2 linked regions of the Rosistilla ulvae genome follow. The protein of the gene in region 2 interacts with the protein of the main gene of each other region in a pairwise test. Links are inferred from orthologs where the notes say so. Each region holds a gene or a part of one and is shown on either strand. Other genes may lie near its edges. The genes, in order: aceE and nth.

Region 1 (10,044 bases), 1.7 Mb from region 2 along the record:
GATCGTCTCGGCTGCAAACCGCACCGAAGCATCGGCCAACGTGACCTGGACACCACCGGGATGATAGCTGCGCGAGAAGTTGAACTGCTCGCCTCGTGTCGACGTCGTGCCCAAACAAGGCGCTTCCAGGACCGTCGTCGATTTACAGCTGAGCGGTCGGTCGGGAAGCGAGGTGTTCGGCGGTTCCGCAGTCGTAAATCCAGCGGCTCCCCACGTTGCACCACCCCAGTACTGTCCTAAGTCGCCGTGTGCGCCGACGTTGTCCATCGGCCGTGCGATCCCTTCGCCCACCATGATCGTATTCGTCGTGCCGTCGAGGATGTCGCGGAACTGTGTCTTCGACGCGTTGTAGAACATCCCCTTGCCGTTGGTTGTGATCGTAATGCCTAGCGTCTCCGAACCGCTCATGCAGACACCGTAGGTTCCTTGGAAACCGTTGGCTTGATTGGCGGCACCGCCCCCGTATCCGGGGTTTGTTGGGCACACAAATGCGGGGACTTCCGTTTCGATCAGCAATTTGAGATTCGCTTGATTGATAAACTGCGAATGATCCGCCTCGTAGGAATCGTAGAGCGCACGTTGTTCGACCATTGGCAGCAAGCGATGAAACCAAGTGTCACGGGCATGAGTACTTCCGGCGGGAACCCCCGTTGGGCCTGGTGGATTGTCGAACGTCCGATAGGCATACGGAAAGCGTTGGTGCGTGTCGTGATAATTGTGCATCGCCAATCCGATTTGCTTCAGATTGTTCGAGCAACTCATTCGACGCGCCGCTTCGCGAGCTGCCTGGACAGCGGGCAAAAGCAAGCCGACCAAAATCCCAATGATCGCGATCACGACTAACAACTCAACAAGCGTAAACCCGGCACGCAAGCGTTGCGAGCGAACCGAACCTTTACAACAAAACATAACGACACCTATACGAGGCAAGAGGTAGGACAAAGACGAACGATAGAGGCAACGTCCAATTCGACAGTTGCTTCAAAATCCCAACGGCCCATGCCAAGTAGAGAGATCGCGCCCCGCATCGGGCAATACAACAAATTTCATCAAAGACTTCATTGCGGGGGCGACGTAGCGGCTCTAAATGCCCAGTCTGGCAATCATCATCTCGTCAGACCGTTTGGACGGCAGAGCACGTGCAACTTGGGGTGGGTAGGGGAATTTGGCAGGACCAGGTACAGTATTCCAAGACGTAAGACATGTCAAGAAACATCGAGGGCCACTCGCCAGGAATTGTTAAGAATTGATGAACCCCTGAGGGTTGTGCCGAGAGTTCCCAAAACACGAGAGCGCCCCCCCAAACAGATTCCCCGTACCGTAGCAGAGGCCATCGAGACGTTCGAACAACGACTAAAACCGAAGCAAATCGTTTAACCGCGGCGGCATCGCCCCGCGCGTTTGAGGCGGGCGTTTGGGGCGAGTGAACGCGCGGCCCGTTGGGCACGCGGTTAAACGACGCAGTAAATACCTCTCGCCGAAATCTCTGTGGCGATAGACGAAAGCAATTCGTTTAACCGCGATGGCATCGCCCCGCGCGTTTGAGACGAGAGTTTGGGTCGCGAGACGCGCGGCCCGTTGGGCACGCGGTTAAACGACGCAATAGATACCTCACGTTGAAACTCTTGACGTGTTCCACTACGGAGGTTGGCGGTAGAGCGCAATGCTTTACGGACGCGGGAACTTGGGAATCTGGCGAGCCGATGAGACGGGAGTTCCGGCTGGTACGGAACAACGATCGGCACGATAAGGTTCCGCTCCGAGCGAGCGAACCAAGAAAAAACGAAGGGGTGGGTAACGGGACTTGAACCCGCGATCTCCGGAATCACAATCCGGCGCTTTAACCAACTAAGCTATACCCACCATCATATCGCTTGGCGATCTCAATAATTTAGCGACGGGCTGCAGAGTGGTCAACGGGTTTTCCGCCATCGGCGAGATCGTTAAGCAATTGTAGGACCTGATCGGCCATACGATCGACAGTACGCTCACCAACTACCGCGCGATAGCCACGATCGGCCAGTTTTTCCCGGCTCGCCGCGTCGCTTGCCAGCGTGCGGATCGCCTCGGCAAGGGCCGCCGCGTCGCCGGGAGGAACCAAATGGACCGCTGAATTTTCTCCCGCCAACTCGGGAAAAACGCCATGCGCCGGAAGGATCACCGGCAGCCGCGTCGCCATCGCTTCGAGAGCATACAGCCCCTTGGGCTCTTCGTATTGCGTCGGAACGCAGAACAGATCCAAGCGACGCAAAAAGTCCAACTTGCCATCGTGATCGGGGCTTCCGTGATAGGTGTACCGCCCCGCCATCCCGGCCGCCTCCAAACGCGCCCACTGATCCGCCGCAAATGCGTGATGCTGTTCGCCCAGCCAGCCGGCGACATCCAGATGGATCGCCCGGTCCGACGGCTGACGCGTCCTCTCCAGTTCGATCATCGCGTCGACAAGGCGATGCAGCCCCTTGGCCGGATCGATCCGGGCCAGGTATCCGATCCGCAACGGAGACGCCGGATCCGCGATCGAGTCCTGTGGCGATTCGGCTGCATCAGACAAGAAGCCGGTCGTATCGATACCCAGCGGAATCACATGCATCTTCTCTGCGGGAAGCCCCAGCATCGCCGCCATCTTCTCGCCATAAAAGCGGCTGTTGACGATAAAGCCATCGACGTCCGCGGCCAGGGCTCGCATCCGATCGATCGCCATCGCGCGATACTTGGCTGGCAGGAAGTCGAGGAAGATATCGTCCCCCTGCAACGTGACAACAATCGGCACGCCGAGCCGCCGTTTGAGTTCGGTCACACAGCCGCCGATCAAGAAATTACTGAGCACGATCGCATCGGGCGCAGCATGCGTTTGCAACCAACGACACAACCGATCGACCTCGGTTCGCTGCCGTCCCTGCATCCCCTGCAGCATCGAAACCGTCAGCGCACCCAACAGATGAGGACTCGTCGATCCGGTCTTTCGAGTTGCCAACCGCAGCAGTCCGGGGCGGTCCAACCAGGCAGTCAGCCGATGGGGCAAGCGGCCCCAGAGTGGAAGCTTCTGCTCCAGGAAGATATTGATTCCGCCAAAGAAGACGACATCGTCGCTGATGTCTTTTTCATCGGTACGGATCGGCGTGTAGGTCGGCACCAAAAGACAGTCCGCGCCGCGAGCGATCATCGCCCGGGCGAGAGTGTTGTCGTGCATGCAGCTGCCGCAGTACATGCCTGCGGCACCGGCCGTCAAATATGCGATTCGCATGGCGTCTGTTGCGTCCCAAAGAACGGTGAATCAACGCCGCGGAAAACCGGCTGGCTACAGCGCCAACAGCAGGCGGCTTGGCGCTTCGAGGTAACCGATCACGTCGTTCAGGAAACGCGCTGCGGTGCCACCATCGACCAAACGGTGATCGTAACTGAGGCTCAACGGCATCATCAGCCGCGGCTTGATCGAATCATCGGGCATCACGCATGGCAATTTGCGGCTGCGTCCAACCAACAGAATCGCAACTTCGGGAATGTTGACGATCGGCGTGCTGTATTGACCGCCGATCGCACCGAGGTTGCTGATCGTGAAGGTGCCGCCGCGAAGATCGCTAACGGCAAACTGCCCGCTACGCACCTTGGCCGCCATCTCGGCAAGCGAGCGGGCGATATCGGGGATTCCCATCCGGTCGGCGTTTTTCATCACGGGGACAACCAAACCACGCTCGGTGTCGACAGCGATTCCGATGTTGACGTAATCCTTGTAGATCAGTTGGCCGTTGGCTTCATCGATGACCGCGTTGACTTCCGGATTGTGCTTGAGCGCCGTCGCGATCGCTTTGATCAAGAACGGCATCGTCGTCAGCTTCAACCCTTGCGCGGCATAGTCGTCTTTGCTCGATTGGCGCAGGTGTTCCAGATCGCTGATGTCGGCGTCGTCGAAGTTGGTCACGCGAGGAACCGTCGACCAACTCTCGTGCATCTGCGACGCGATCGTCTTGCGGATCTTGCTCATTCGCTCGACGCGAATCGGGCCGTATTCATCCTGCTCAGCCGAAGCGTCGACAGGTGCCGCAGCGGTTTTGCTGGGTGCGGCCGCGGTTCCAGTCGCCGCGCCACCGCGGGATTGGTTCGCCGAGCGGACGATCGCCAAAACGTCTTCACGCGTGATCCGGCCGCCTTCGCCCGTACCTTGAACGCCCTGCAGATCGACACCCACTTCGCGAGCGAAGCGGCGGACAGCAGGCCCTGCGGCGACGACCGCGTCGCTGCTGGCAGGCGCTGGTGCGGCGGGGGCTTCAGGAGCGGGAGCCGCCGGTGCAGGCTTGGGAGTTTCCACAGCAGCGGGTGCTGTTGCGGCAGGTGCTGGTTTCTCGGGAGCCGCTGCAGGAGCAGGCTTTTCAGGCGCTTTCGCCTCGGGTTCGGGAGCCTTTGCGGGCGCTTCGGCTGCGGGTTCCGCGGGCGCACTCGCGGCGGGTGCTTCCGCAGCCGCGGCGGCTTCGATTTCCAGGATCACTCCGCCGACGGCGACTGTATCACCTTCGGCGACAAGGATCTTAGTGACCTTTCCGGCCGCGTTGCTGGAGACAGGAACTGTCGCCTTGTCGGTTTCCATTTCAACGACGTCTTGTCCAGCCGTGATGACGTCGCCGACGGATACAAAGATCTCCAGTACGTCGCCTGATTCGATGCCATCGCCGAGTTCAGGAAGTTTTACTTCGGTAGCCATAGAGTGTATCGGAGGTTCGATGAGGATGTGGTTGTTTTGTGATTGTCAGAAGTTCACGCGCGACATGCTTCGGTCGGATCCGCCCGCCATCTGCGGCGGGCGGTCCTCGCGAAAACTAAGCGAAATAAGGGTTCACTTTGTCGGCGTCGTAATCGAGGGCTTTGATCGCGTCGGCGACGTCTTGCGGCTTAACAACTCCCGCTTTCGACAGTCGGCTGAGCGCGGCGATCGCGATCGATTCGGCATCGACTTCGAAATGTCGACGAAGCGCTGGACGCGTCTCGCTGCGTCCCATGCCGTCGGTTCCCAGGACATAGTAGTCGCCTGGAATCCATGGTGTCAGTTGCTCGCCGAGTGCTTTAACGTAGTCGCTGGACGAGATGAACGGCCCCTCGACGCCTTCGAGCACTTCTTCGACGTAGCTCTTCCGCGGCGTCTCGGTTGGGTGCAACATGTTCCAACGCTGACACGCGTCGGCGTCGCGGCGGAGTTGCGTGTAACTGGTAACGCTCCACACGTCGCTGGCGATGTTGAACTTCTCGGCCAACAGTTTTTGAGCGTCGAGAGCACAGTTCAGGATGGCACCGCTGCCGAACAACTGGACGCGAGCCTTTGCGCCTTCGACTTCGTTGCTGCGGAACTTGTACATCCCCTTGATGATTCCCTCGGCACAACCTTCGGGCATCGAAGGGTGATCGTAGGCATCGTTTTCGGCGGTGATGTAGTAGATGCATTCTTCGCCATCCTGGAACATCCGCTTCAGACCTTCCTGGATGATCACGATCACTTCGTAGGCGAACGCGGGGTCATAAGACCGCACGGTCGGGAAGGCGATCGCGTTGAGCAGGCTGTGACCGTCCTGGTGCTGCAGGCCTTCGCCGTTGAGCGAAGTTCGGCCCGCGGTACCACCGACCAAGAAGCCCTTGGCTCGCATGTCGGCCGCGGCCCAGATCGAATCGCCGACCCGTTGGAAACCGAACATGCTGTAGTAGATGTAGAACGGAATCATATTGACGCCGTGACAGCTGTACGCGGTACCGGCCGCGTTAAAGCTGCTCATCGAACCGCACTCGGTGATCCCTTCTTCAAGGATCTGGCCGTCTTGAGCTTCTTTGTACGAAGCGACGATCTCCGAATCCATCGGTTCGTACAACTGGCCCGCGTGGGCGTAGATGCCGAACTGCTTGAACATCCCTTCCATGCCAAACGTTCGCGATTCATCGGGAACGATCGGGACCATGTATTTGCCGATCTTCTTGTCGCGGCAGAGCGCGATCAAGGTCTGCACGACGGCAAACGTGGTGCTGCAGTTTTTGCCATCGCCGAGCCGTTTGATCAGCTTGGAGAAGTCTTCCAGCGTGGGAACTTCCATCGTCGGATGTTCGGTCGGACGGCTTGGCAGCGATCCTCCCAGAGCAGCCCGACGCTCTTTCATGTACTTGATTTCGACGCTGTTTTCCGACGGCTTGTAGAACGGAGCGCTACCGACTTCGGCGTCGCTGATCGGAATCCCGAACCGCGTACGGAACTCCAGCAGCTCCTCTTCGTTCATCTTCTTCTGGTTGTGCGCGATGTTGCGGCCTTCGCCAGCTTCGCCCAGTCCGTAACCCTTGACGGTTTTCGCCAGGATGACAGTCGGTTTGCCGTTCGTCGACGAAGTCGCTTGCGCGTACGCAGCGTAGACCTTTTCGGGATCGTGCCCGCCGCGACGGATCTTCTCCAGCTTCTCGTCGCTCATGTTCTCGACAAGCTTCCGCGTCTCGGGGTACTTGCCGAAGAAGTGTTCGCGAATGTAGCTGCCGGGCATCGTGGTGTACTTCTGGTACTGACCGTCGACGACCTCGTTCATTCGTTGAGCCAGCATGCCGGAGGTATCTTTGGCCAGCAGTTCATCCCACTCGCCGCCCCAGACGACCTTGATCACGTTCCAGCCGGCACCGTGGAAGATGCTTTCCAGTTCTTGGATGATCTTGCCGTTGCCGCGGACAGGACCGTCGAGTCGCTGCAGGTTGCAGTTGACGACGAAGATCAGGTTGTCCAGTTTCTCGCGACCGGCCAGCCCGATAGCGCCGAGAGTCTCGGGTTCATCGCATTCACCGTCACCCAAGAAAGCCCAAACGCGTTGACCCGAGGTGTCTTTGATCCCGCGATCGCGGAGATATTCATTGAACCGTGCTTGGTAGATCGCCATGATCGGGCCGAGCCCCATCGAGACGGTTGGGTATTCCCAGAAGCTTGGCATCAACCAAGGGTGCGGATAGCTGGACAGACCGCCGCCGGGGGAGAGTTCGTGGCGGAAGTTCTCGAGATTCTCTTCGGTCAGTCGGCCTTCCAGGAACGCGCGACTGTACATACCAGGCGACGCATGGCCTTGGAAGTAGACCGAGTCGCCACCGTAGCCATCTTCGCCGCGGCCGTGGAAGAAGTGGTTGAAAGCGATTTCGTACAGCGTCGCGCTCGATGCGAATGTACTGATATGACCACCGACACCACCGGGGCGGCGGTTGGCACGCACAACCATCGCCATCGCGTTCCAGCGAACGATCGATTTGATCCGGCGTTCCAGTTCGCGGTTGCCCGGAAACGGAGGCTGGTCCTTGGCAGGGATCGTATTGATGTAAGGAGTGATCGTTTGCGAATCCAACGCGACGCCCTCTTGGGCCGCCCGTTCGCGCAGCTTTTCCAACAGGAACCGAGCTCGTTCAGGTCCCTTGCTCTGCAGCACGTAATCCAGCGACCCCAACCACTCCGCAGTTTCCGCAGCGTCGACATCCGCCAAGACTTCGTTACGCAATTCGCCGTCGTTCATCGATTCTTCCATCGCTTGCCGAATGGCCACGGTCTCAGAATTATCCATGCCGGACGCATCCTATATAAGAGAAAATATGTTGTTATCGCAGGCGGTCTCGTGGACCGTTGTCGTGTTTGTTGCAGGTTATCGTTTCTATCGACCTTAATGGCAAACCCCACTGCTGGGCAAGATGGTGTAACGTTTGCCTGGTCAGCCGCAGTTCAAAACGAGCCTCGTGTCAGTTTAGGCAACCTGGGGCTTTTTTTCTAGCGACTGCAATGGACATCTGCCCCTTGCAGCCCCCACATCTGCGGGAGAGCGAAGATCCCGCCCCTTAACCGCAACGTAACGCCGCCGACTACTTCTTTTTCGGCGGGTTGCGAGGACGATTCTTCTGTTTCGGAGCCGACTTCAGCGGCCCAGATGTCTCCAATCCGTCGTCGCCGCCCACACCTTCGAGCGCCAAGGATCCGCCCCCCGAAGCGGGCTTGATCGTCTTCTTAACCAAAATCCGTTCCGCCATGCCCCACAAGCTACTGGTGATAAAGTAGATGCACAGACCGGCAGCGACCTTGAAGAAGAAGATGCCCATGATGAAGGTCATGAAGAACATCACCTTCTGAGTGATCTCTTGCTGTTCGTCGGTTGGCGGCGGCATGAACATCTTCTGCTGCGCCATGAACAGAACCATCACGACCAACGGTAGGATGTTGAAGTAGGGCCCAAACCATCCGGTGCCGCGGCCGGCGAAATATTCGATCATCCACGGCGACCAGTTATAAAACATGTCCGGTGCTGCCAGGTTGGAGCACCACTGGATCCCCGGAATGAAGGCGGCTTGTCGCAGTTCGATATCGCACGACAGGCTGCGATACAGTCCGATAAAGATCGGCAACTGGACAAACATCGGCAGGCAACCGCTGAGCGGATTGAAGCCGTGTTTCTTCTGGAGATCTTGTTGGGCCTTGAGCCGCTTCTCCATGTCGTCCTTGTACTTCTCAGCGATCTTCTTGAACTCGGGGGCCAGTTCTTGCATCTTCTGGGCATTCTGAGCCGCTTTCCGCGACAGCGGGAACATCGCACCGCGAACGCAGACCGTCAGCAGGATGATCGCCAGGCCATAGTTGCCCAAGATCATATAGATGAAGTGCAAAAAGCCCGACAACAGCTTGGAGACTGCGCCAAACAGACCGTATTCGATCAAGCGGCTGAGCCCACGTTCTTCCAGCATTTCGGGACGCTTGGGACCAGCAAACAGTCGCAGCGTATCGGTCAGGCTTTCGCCGGGAGCGATCTTGCGGGGCGTGCTGTCGACGTAAAAGCTGACGTTGGCAGCTTGCGTTTGGTGCGGGTTGAGCACCTTCAGATCGGCCAACAACATCGAACTGCCGCGGCTGAACACATCGGTTTGCGATTCGCCTTCGAGCGGAATGTAGCTGGCGGTGAAATATTGCCCGTCGATGCCGATGTAACGCAATTGATTCGTTTTCGGATCGCCCGACGAAGCAAACAACGTCTCGTTGACATCCTCGTCTTTGTCGACGCCATCCTCGGTCCGCTGCCGAACCTGTTTGACGATCTTCGGCAGCCCCATCAAGCGATGAAATTCGGAGGCGGTGTTGTAGACGACGTCGCGAGCACCCGCACCGCCGGTCCAGTTAGGACTGATCTTGGCGCTGTACCACCAACCTTCAAGAGTTAAGCCGTTGGGGCCTTCCAAGCGGTAGGCGATCTCTTGCTCGACATCGGATTTGTTGATGATTTCGGTCTGCAGGTCGATGTCGTATCCCGAACCGGCGGCCGGCACGGTGTAGCGGCGGACGATTTCCAAGCCGCCCGATCCCTTGGCGACCTGTTCGGCTTCGCTGGCGGAGATCGGGAACCGGAACTCAAAACCTGGGTTTTCGGAATCTTCGATCGGCGTGACGTTCCAAAGCCCGTCGAAGAGACTAGGCAACTTAGTCAGCTCTTTCTGCCCGACGCGAAGATTGGTGGTGTTCAGTTTCGCCAAAGTCAACAAGCAGGACAGGCGAGAGATGTTCCCCGGCACCTGGTCCGGACCGCCCGACTTGGCCAACCGGATCAAGTCCAACGGATGCTGCGTCAGCTTCGCTTCGACAGTTACCGTCTCGCGATTCTCTCCTGTTCCACGCAGCACTTCCAGCGTGATCGTTTGCCCTGGAGTGGTCTCTTCGAGCCAACGTTGAAAATCGCTTGGAGAGACGATCACGCCGGTGCCATTGGCGACGATGATGTCGCCGACTTTCAGCCCAGCCAGATCGGCGGGCGTTCCCGGGCCGACCACGTTGATTTTGCAGCCGTCGATTTCGCTGGGAGCCGACGGAGCGAGATAGCCCAGGTAACCGCTGCGCGTATCGACGCGGCGATAGCGAAAGTGGCCATTGGGATTGCGTTCGATCAATTCGATCCGCTCGATCCCCGCCCCGCGATTGCTCAGCGTGATCAGGGCCTTATCGCCCAGCGTGGGATCTTCGGGATCGACAGCCAGCGATCCGATCGTGAACCATTTCGCCTCGCGAGGCCGATCGGCTGGCGC
Region 2 (9,737 bases):
GTCGATGTAATGAATCGCTCGCCAACCGCACGCTGTCGCCCCTTGCACGTTTTCGATCCGATCGTCGATGAACAAGATCTGGTCGGCGGCGCAGCCGGCGAGTTCGGCAGCGGCGTGATAAATCTTGGGGTCGGGTTTCATACACCCGATCTCATAACTGAGCGCCGCCGGCGTACCGATCAGCCGCAGCAGGCCGTAGTTCTGCCGCATGATCCAATCCCAGTGCGGGCGACAGGTGTTCGACAGAATCCCCATCGGAACACCTTCGCTGACCAAGCGGGAGACGACCGGCAGCATCGATGTGTTCAAACGGAACATCGCGCTCATCGCCTCCAATACATCGGCCGCCGCGGCGCTGTGGCCGACCGAGCTGAACAAGCGGTCGAGAAACTCCGGCTCTTCGATCTGTCCCGATTCCAGCAGATCTTCGATCCCGCTGTCGTACATCGCAGCGCCGATCGTTTGCGAATCGGTCTGCAACAACTGGGCCACCTGGCGACAAGCGATCTCCGGATCAAACGTCACCAGCACTTTACCCAAATCGAAATAGACAAAAGACGATGTCAGCACGTTAACAACTTCAGCGGCAGGATCGATCTCATAATACGGGCCTTCACCGAATCGCAAAGCAGCCCATAACAACGGACGTTCAACATATCGCCGCAACGCAGACAGGCCAAGCCGCAACACCAGCGCTGCCCAACGCGACGGCACCGGTTCACCTCCGTTCGACAAATCGATGCCGCGTCGGTACAAAGAGAGCTTCGTATTAGACGTCGTCCGCCCGCTTCCTACGTATCCCTCCCGACGCATTCCATGGTCATCGGCCACAGCATCAATCGCGTGTTAGACGCACTGAAGTGGCCGATTGGAGCGTTTGCCGTGCTGATGTTCGGCCCGTTGATGTACGCGATGTTGCGATTTGCACTGCGGATCTGGCAACACCCCTGGGGCCTAATCTGGTTCATCGCCGGAATCCTCGCGTACGCCCTCGCCTGGCGTCCCTTCATGCGACGTTGGCTGAAGACCGATTGGATGCTGACGGTCGAACACGAATTGACCCATGCGTTGTTTGCGATTCTGACCGGGCATCGCGTGAAGAGCTTCCAAGTGACCCGCAAAGGGGGCCGCGTTGAAGTCGTGGGCGGTTCGAATTGGTTGATCGCCCTGGCCCCCTACTTTTTCCCGACAGCCCCGTTGGTCCTATTGCTGCTTGCAGTCCTGATGCCGCTGGGGACGCTGTTGCCCTGGACCGGATTGTTCTTGGGATTTGCGATGGCGTATCACGTTCGTTCGACCTGGATCGAAACCCACGGCGCGCAAACCGATTTCGATCAGGCGGGACGATGGTTCTCGGCGATCTTTCTGCCTTCAGCCAATCTGTGCGCGATCGGTTTGATCGCCAGTTTTGCCGTCGGCGGCTGGGACGGCATGCAGCAATTCACCAGCGATGCCAGCGCCGCGATCCATTGGTTGGTGATGCTGGTCCCATCGGCGTTCAGCTGGCCGGTCGAAGATCCGCCACTGCTCACCCCCGCGCCAGCGATCGATGCCGCCGCCCCCGCGTCGGTCGACGGTTCGGTCTCCGCAGCTCCTTGACGCCCGATGGTGTCGCAATGACGCAAAACCTCGCTGCGCGACGTCGATGGCAGGTCGCGATCAATCCATTTCGATGCCGCCGTATCTGCCAACGTGGGCCAACTGGCGAAGCAGTTCGCTGGGGGTCGCGAATCGGTTTTGTGGATCGGTTGCCAACAGCTTCATCACGACGTCGGAGAAGCGTTCATCGAGCCCCAGTTGAAGTTCTTGAGGAACCCGCGGGACGGAGTTACGTATCTTGTCCAACAGATCGCCAACGGTCAGTCCATAAAACGGCGGGACTCCCGTCAGCAGAGCGTACAGCGTCGCGCCAAGTCCATACAGATCCGACCGCCCGTCGACTTTGCCTGGATCCAACAGCAGTTCGGGCGCCATGTAGGGCAGTTGTCCCACGATGTCGCCTGGGCGGGTGATCTGCGCCGAATCGGTCACTTCCAAAGCGCGGGCGAAGACTAAATCGGACAACAGATAGGCCTGGTCGGAGTTGCGGCGCAAGATGTTCGACGGCGTGATATTGCGATGGACCACGTGGTGCAACGACGCCTCCTGCAACGCGCGACCGATATGAACCGCCACGCGCCAAGCGTCCTTCCAGTCCATCATCCCTGCGACACCGATCTGTTGGATCAAGCGATCGACACTGATTCCGTCGATCCACTGCATCGCTGCCCAACAGAAGGGACCGGTGCGGCCCGCTTTCCGCAGTCGCACAATATTGGGATGTTGGATCGGCAACATCGTTCGCATCGCGCGGATGAAGCGGTCCTGTTGCTGTTCGCTGGAGGTCATCTGCGGCTTCAAGACCTTCAACGCCACCTGGCGATTGCGACGTTGATCCCAAGCCCTGAAGACGGCACTGCTGGTTCCCGAGCAGACCAGTTCGTCCAACCGATAGCGGTAGATGACCTCACCGACCAATTCGTGCATCGCCCGCGGCGACCGATCGGGCATTGCGGACGCGTCGGTCGGCCGAATCGTCGAGGCATCCAACGCCGATCCGGCCTCGATCCGCAGCATCGTATCGCCGATGCGAAACGTGTCACCTCGCTGCATCGGGCGCGGTTGGACCAGCGGCACCGCGTCGACGAAAGTCCCCGCGGAGCTGCCGCGATCGGTCAACAGATACTTACCGTTTGCAACCACCAACTCACAGTGAATCCGACTCAATCGTGGATCGCGGATCTTGGTATCGCTGTCGCTACCGCGGCCGATCACCAACGCTTGCGTCTCGGGAATCTCGAACCAGCGACCTTGATCGGGACCTTCGATGATGAACAACTTGTCGCGCATGCTTCTACTGGGGCTGAGGTTTAGAGATATCGAACCGAACCCGTTCGGCGTCGGTGAATCCGTCGGATGTTTCGGCTTCGGCGAGTTCTACAATTTGCAGGCCAGACAGATTGCCGGGATCTTCGCTACTCGAATCGGCGACCGCATCGCGCAACATCGCCAACAGCGATTCGGGAATCGGCAGACGAGCCTCCAACGCGACCCTTGCAGCGTGTACCGCCACGCGCAACGCCTCCTCCGGCTGCTCTTCGGCCAGCGCCCCAGCGATCTGCTGCCAGCGTTCGATGCGGTACCGCAGCACCGCATCGGCGGACGCATCGGTCCGTCGTACGTACGCCACCGCCGCGTTCCGTTCGGAAGCCAACTGACTCTGCAATTGCTCATTCTGCAGTGTGAGGTCCAGCATTTGCTTCCGAGCATCGTAAAACGCCACCGCCAGACAGACGCACAGCGTCGTGATCAGCAGCGCCACCGACCCCGATACACTCGCCAACAGCAACTGCCGCCGGATCAAATGTGACGCCATCCGCAACAGCCCTGGCGGACGCGCCTGGATCGGGTCGCCATCGAGGTATCGCTGCAGGTCGTCGGCCAACGCGGCGGCTGATTGGTAGCGATTGCGAGGTAGTTTTTCGAGACATTTCAGCGTGATCGTTTCCAGGTCGCCGCGCAGCCGGGCATTCAACTGGCTCGGCCGTACCGGTGCTTGGCCAATCACTTGACCAACAACTTCGATCGCCGACGCCGCTTGGAACGGCGGTCTGCCGGTGAGCATCGTGTACAGAACCGCGCCGATCGAATAGACATCGGCGGTCGGGCCGATTGGTTCGCCGGTCGCATGCGCCTGCTCGGGAGGCATGTAGTGCGGCGTGCCGATCATTCCGCCGTTGGAGGTCAATTCCGCGGTATCGGGGGCGATCGATTTGCAGACGCCAAAGTCGGTGATCCGCGGCTGGCCACCGGGTTCCATCAAAATGTTCGCCGGCTTCAGATCGCGATGAATGATTTGGCGAGCGTGCGCAGCCGAAATCGCGCGGGCGACATCGCGGGCGATCGCTGCCGATTGTTGCGGCGACAACGGACCGTTCAACAGCATCGTCGACAAACTGTCGCCGTCGATAAACGCCATCGTGAAATAGGGCTGCCCGCGATAGGCCCCGACATCGAAAACCGGAACGATTCCCGGATGATCCAGCTCCGCCGCAGCGCGCGCTTCGTTGGCGAACCGCATGCGATCTTCGATCCGGGTCCCTTCACCGGGCAACACCATCTTCAAGGCGACGATCCGCTGCAGACTGCGCTGCCGCGCTCGGTAGACGACTCCCATTCCGCCCCGCGCGATCTCGTCGATGATTTCATAATCATCGATGATCGTTCCAGGCTGTGGCGGTGTGGGCATGCGAGTCGGCATTGCCGACGATTTCGGTCCGGCGATCGTTTCGGCATCCAATTCGTCGTCGGCAAACGAGCCAGATCGTGGATTGGTTCGATTCATGGGTGGGTCATCTGCAAGACTTACGATCCAATATGTGGCGTCTTATCGTGGGCTGCGGACGGCACAATCAGTTCATTGGGCGACGATCCCAACCACGTTCCCCGACATCCACACGACGCTAAACGCGAGTGGAACAACAATCCAATCCAACGACATCGCTCTGCCGGCGTGGACGCATCGGCAGAGCGCCCATTTAATCAACTGCCCGCTAGCTTCCGCTGAAGAACCGATAAAGTTCCGATGAGCGTTTCGTGAACATTCGGGTCGACCGGGGGGGGAAGCCCACACGACCGACACATCACAACCCGCAGAACCGACGCAAACCTGCCACAGCCCGGCCAGCGAATTGAAAAAGCTGAACGATTGCCTCGATAGCTCGCAAAACCATGCCCTAGTTTTACACAACAACATCACAGGCGGATCGAATCTAGTTGAGATAAACACATGTTCGGAATGGGGAAACGCAACCAAATCGACGTGCGATGTGCGATGACAAGACTCATCAATCAAACGCTCGACTATTCCACAATGATTGCAACCGAGGAGGAACAACCACAGAACCGTTCCGAATCGCGACTACGTCGCACGCTGCCAGTCATCGTGATTCCCTGCGATCCAGCCAAAGACGACGAATCTCCCGACATTCAATTCGGGTTCACCATCGATGTCTCCTGTTATGGGCTGTCGGTGCTATTGCCGCAGACCGTCCACCTGGAAGAAGCGGTGCTGTTGATCGGAGATCCCACCCATCGCAAAGTCATGCGGGGAACCTGCCGCTACCGAAAGCCGCTGGGAATGGGAACCTGCCAATACGGAATCCAGTTGGACGAGGTATTGAAAGATCACGATTACGCGCCATTGCTGGAATATGTCGCAGCCTTGGAATCCAAGTCGGAACAACTGCTCAAACACAGCACCAACTTCGTTTCCCCCGACGCCTGCGCGACGGGATAACGACCGCGACACGACATCACCTGGCGGCTACGCCTTTTTGGTTTCGACAGGCTTTCGGCGGTTCGGGTAGAGCGTTGTACACAGTTCGCATCGCGTACCATCGCAGCCCCGCGCGGTGCAATATTCGCGACCGTAGAAGATGATCTGCAGATGCAGCGTGTTCCAACTCGACTCGGGAAACAACGCCTTGAGATCGCGTTCGGTCTGTTGGACGTTTTTGCCATCGGTCAGTCCCCAGCGTTGGGCCAGGCGATGGATATGCGTATCGACGGGAAACGCGGGGTGCCCAAACGCTTGGCTCATCACCACGCTGGCCGTCTTGTGGCCAACGCCGGGCAACGATTCCAAACCTTCAAAAGTTTGCGGCACCTGGCCGTCGAATTCGTCGACCAAACGCTGGCTGAGCCCCGCGATCGCCGCGGCCTTCTTGGGAGCCAACCCCAGCGGTCGAATGATCTCGAGAATTGCATCGACCGATTGCTGTCGCATCTGTTCGGGCGTGTCAGCCAAATCGAATAACGCGGGCGTCACGCGGTTGACCATTTTGTCCGTGCACTGGGCACTCAACAGGACAGCGATCAACAGCGTGAACGGATCGCGATGGTCCAGCGGAATCGGCGTTTCGGGATAGAGTTCCGCCAGTCGCTTGAGAACGATCTCGGCGCGTTGTTGCTTGCGCATCAGGGCATGTCACCCTGAAACGGTGGCTCCTTACCCGAGATCTCCGCCAACGCGTTGGCTGCCGCTCGCTGTTCGGCGTCCTTCTTGCTGCGGCCCCAAGCGGGCGTTCGCAATTGGCCATCGACCAACACCGCAATCTGGAACTTCTTACTGTGATCCGGGCCGATGGCATTCAGCAAGCGATAGCAGGGTGTGGTGCTGAAATCGCGTTGCACCACCTGCTGCAGGTTCGATTTATGGTTCTCGTCGCCGCGACTGTCGATCCCTTCGGCAACCTCCTGCGCCAACCACTGATGCAACAGCTCGCGGACTTTATCGAACCCGCCGTCGAGATAGATCGCCGCGACGATCGATTCGAAGACATCGGAGGTCAACGATTTGGGAAAGCTGCGGTTTTTGCGAACTCCCTTGCCAACCAACAAACATCGATCCAAGCCCAACCGCTTGGCAACTTTGGAACATGTCTGGCGGCTGACGACGTTCGATTTGATCTTGGTCAATTCGCCTTCGTTCAGATCGGTCCGTTCGTGATACAGCCAATCGCAGACAACCGCCCCCAAGATCGCGTCTCCCAGGAACTCCATCCGCTCGTTCGATTTTAAGCGATGCGAAGCCCCCGACGCATGGGTCAAAGCTTCCAACAACAGATCGCGATCTTTAAAACGATGGCCCACGATCGATTCGCATAGATCCAACCGCTGTTGTGTGGTCAGTTCTTCATTGGCTGGCAGTTCGGCCGCCGACAGGGGTTGAACCGCAGCGACCTCGGCAGCGGCAGAACAATCCGCGGAAGGATCGATCCCCGTCGGGCGATCGCAACATTCGTCGCCGTCACTCGATGTCGCTGGCAAAATCGCCTTTTGATCCTGCTTGTTTGCAGGCAATTCATCATTCATAGCGCAAGGTTAGCCCTCAGGTGCCAAGTTGTTGGTCCAGTGAGAAACTAACCCGAGGCGTCAGCAAGGTGGGATTGCAATGCAAGCAATTCGCCTCAATGACGTTTCGGGTTGGAATCATCGCTGTTGCTCCTGCGGCGTCCTTTTTGGTACGCATTGCTGAACAACCGTGATCTCCCGATTCTAATCCCTTTGCCCGTCGTTGCATAAGGGATTGGTGTCGCCCGCTGTAAAATCCTGGGGACTACTGTCATGACCAGCCAAGATCCATCGAATCTAGAGCATTCCGATCCTGAAATCCGCCGCCAAACACTGCAGTCGATTATCGACGAGAGTCCCCGCTTAGCCGATTGGACGATTCAGTTGCTGCGCGCTTCGTGCGACCCGCATGCTTCGGTCAGCGAATTGGCGATCGCAACGCTCGAAGACATGGGCGCCCCCGACGCGTCGCAGGTTAGCGAGATCGTTGGTTTCGCTCAGCGGCCGGCTGACAGCGAAACGGTTTACTGGGCCACCACACTGATTGGCCGAATCGGTCCCGCCGCTGCCGATGCGGTGCCAACCCTGGCGGGCGTGCTGGCAAATTCGTCGTTCCTGCACGTACGCGAAAAGGCGGCCTGGGCACTGGGACAGATCGGTCCCGCAGCGATTGGTGCCACCGCCGTGCTGCAATCCGCGGCCGAACAAGGCCCGCCGCGACTGCAACGCCTCGCCGCCAAAGCATTGGCTGCGACCGCTAGCAGCGCCGCCGCTTAACGACCGTTCCCGATCCGCTCTTCTCAAGTTGCACAGCAGGCAAGGAGGCCTGACGTGGCCACCCGACGCAAGAAACTCACTAGTCTCCCCATCGGCCGATTCGCCGGGCCGCCGCTGACCATTGTCCTGTTCCTCGTCGTGGGTTACCTGGCGCTGACCGGAAGGCTGAGCTTCCTGACCGGAGGCGGAGATCAAACCGCATCGTCCGACACCGAAGCCTTCCCCGGCTTGGGCAGCCCGTTGCAACTGGCCTCCACCGGCGATGCGCAGGGCAAACCCAGCGAGACGTTGGCGATCGCGACCTTCAACATCCAGGTCTTTGGCGTTAAGAAGGCCGAAGATCTCGAGGTGATGCAATATCTGGCGTTGATCCTTCGCCAATTCGACGTGATCGCAGTCCAAGAGATCCGCAGCCTCGATCGCGCCCCGGTCGACCAATTGTTATCGCTAGTCAATTCGACCGGTGAACAATATCAAGTGGTGCTAAGCGAACGACTGGGCCGCACCGACAGCAAGGAACAATACGCCTACATTTGGGACAGCCGCCGGGTCGAGATGGTCGAAGGATCCAATTACCTGGTCAACGACGATGCCGACTTCATGCATCGCGAACCGTTTGTCGCCAGTTTCCGCGCGCTGCAAGCCGGGGCGGTCGGTGCCCAACCGTTCAGCTTTACGATGATCAACGTTCACACCGATCCCGATGAGACCGATCAAGAATTGAATGTCCTCGACGACGTGTTCCAAAGCGTGCGGGCTTACGAATTCTCCGAAGACGACTTTATCTTGGCTGGCGATCTGAATGTCGAAACGATTCAACTGGGCGAACTGGGCCAGATCCAAGGGGTCGAATCGGTCAACCGCGAACAAACCAACACCGCCGGCAGCCGATCGATCGACCATATCCTGATCGATCGCACCGTGACAACCGAGTTCCGCAGCGCTGGGGTGATCAATTACGAACGCGATTTGAAACTGCCCCGTGAACTAGCCGACCGAATCTCTGACCATCGCCCTGTGTGGGCCGTCTTCGACAGCAGCGAACACGCCCCGCGAGGCGTGATCGCAGCGGTTCCGGGCACGACGGCCCGCTAGATCGGCAATCGATCGCCGCCGGACTATTTCACCGACGGCTTACCAACCGACTTGGCGTCGGCAACCTGTTTCGCCGGGTCGGCCGCCGATTTGTCGATCGCGATAAATCGAAAGCCTTCGGCGAACTGATGGTCGCCACCACCAAATTGTTCCATCTGTTCATCGGCCAACGTAAAGATCGCTGCCGAACGGCGTCCGTCGTCGTTGGACAAGTGCAGATAGATCCACTGGACCGGGATCTTTTCGACCGAACCCTGGGCGACCACTCGCAACAGTCTCAGCTCTCCGCTGGTCACCTTCTCCTCGGCTTCCAAGAACTCGCCAAATCGGTCCCCTAGGGTCCGTTGAATGTCGTCTTGAAACGCTTCCAGCGTCAATTGATGACCCGCTTTCAGTTCGGGCATCGTGCGGACATCACACTGCGAAATCACGCGATCGTTGTCGATCATCCGCAACTGAGCGAAGCGGTCGTTGGCGTTGATCAGATGCCAATTGCGATCGCAGAAGACCGAAAACCCGCCCTGTGGACTGCGGATATCGATCAACAGTTTGTCCTCGCTTGGCTTGGTCGCCAAATCGATCGACGCACTGCTGTCGATCGCATTGGGCTTGGCCAGCGGCTGGCGAATGACACGGATCTGCGCCGCGACGTCGAACCCCGGCTTGGCTTTCCCCAGTTCGCGATCCTCGTGGACCGCCAATGCCAACCAAGTCACCGTTTGCTGTTTGCGATCATAGGTCAACTTGCCACGCAACTGAATCGATGTCGGCACGCCGTCGACCGAAGCGCTGATCGAACCCAACAATTGAATCTTTGCGGTCGCATCGTCAAAGGAGGCCAGCGTTGCGTTGACGTCCGATTTTTGCACCGCGTCCATATCGAACAGCGTTGCCAAGACATCCTCCTCGACCGCCCACGATCCGTCCACCTCGACCTTTTTGTTAGGCAACAAGCGATCGATGGCCAACGA

Evidence for each region.
Region 1: the proteins of nth (region 2) and aceE interact in binary tests that used the Escherichia coli proteins (3 or more experiments, as listed by UniProt). The link is inferred for Rosistilla ulvae from one-to-one orthologs.

Annotation. Positions count from the first base shown.
Region 1 is NZ_CP036261.1:5,644,778-5,654,821, forward strand. Bases 4,612-7,856 are described here. They hold aceE (pyruvate dehydrogenase (acetyl-transferring), homodimeric type), read right to left. Parts: upstream 7,554-7,856; coding sequence 4,812-7,553; downstream 4,612-4,811. Other genes in these bases: EC9_RS19985 (2-oxo acid dehydrogenase subunit E2), read right to left, coding at 4,612-4,696; EC9_RS19995 (YidC/Oxa1 family insertase periplasmic-domain containing protein), read right to left, coding at 7,846-7,856. Outside these bases: EC9_RS19970 (DUF1559 domain-containing protein), read right to left, coding at 1-909; EC9_RS19980 (glycosyltransferase family 4 protein), read right to left, coding at 1,892-3,244; more of EC9_RS19985, read right to left, coding at 3,299-4,611; more of EC9_RS19995, read right to left, coding at 7,857-10,044. UniProt on the Escherichia coli protein: Component of the pyruvate dehydrogenase (PDH) complex, that catalyzes the overall conversion of pyruvate to acetyl-CoA and CO(2).
Region 2 is NZ_CP036261.1:7,329,938-7,339,674, forward strand. The notes cover bases 4,193-7,130. They hold nth (endonuclease III), read right to left. Parts: upstream 6,020-7,130; coding sequence 5,366-6,019; downstream 4,193-5,365. Other genes in these bases: EC9_RS25850 (serine/threonine-protein kinase), read right to left, coding at 4,193-4,384; EC9_RS25855 (PilZ domain-containing protein), read left to right, coding at 4,874-5,338; rnc (ribonuclease III), read right to left, coding at 6,019-6,915. Outside these bases: EC9_RS25835 (HAD family hydrolase), read right to left, coding at 1-714; EC9_RS25840 (M50 family metallopeptidase), read left to right, coding at 817-1,599; EC9_RS25845 (protein kinase domain-containing protein), read right to left, coding at 1,660-2,889; more of EC9_RS25850, read right to left, coding at 2,894-4,192; EC9_RS25870 (HEAT repeat domain-containing protein), read left to right, coding at 7,168-7,671; EC9_RS25875 (endonuclease/exonuclease/phosphatase family protein), read left to right, coding at 7,726-8,766; EC9_RS25880 (hypothetical protein), read right to left, coding at 8,790-9,737. UniProt on the Escherichia coli protein: DNA repair enzyme that has both DNA N-glycosylase activity and AP-lyase activity. The DNA N-glycosylase activity releases various damaged pyrimidines from DNA by cleaving the N-glycosidic bond, leaving an AP (apurinic/apyrimidinic) site.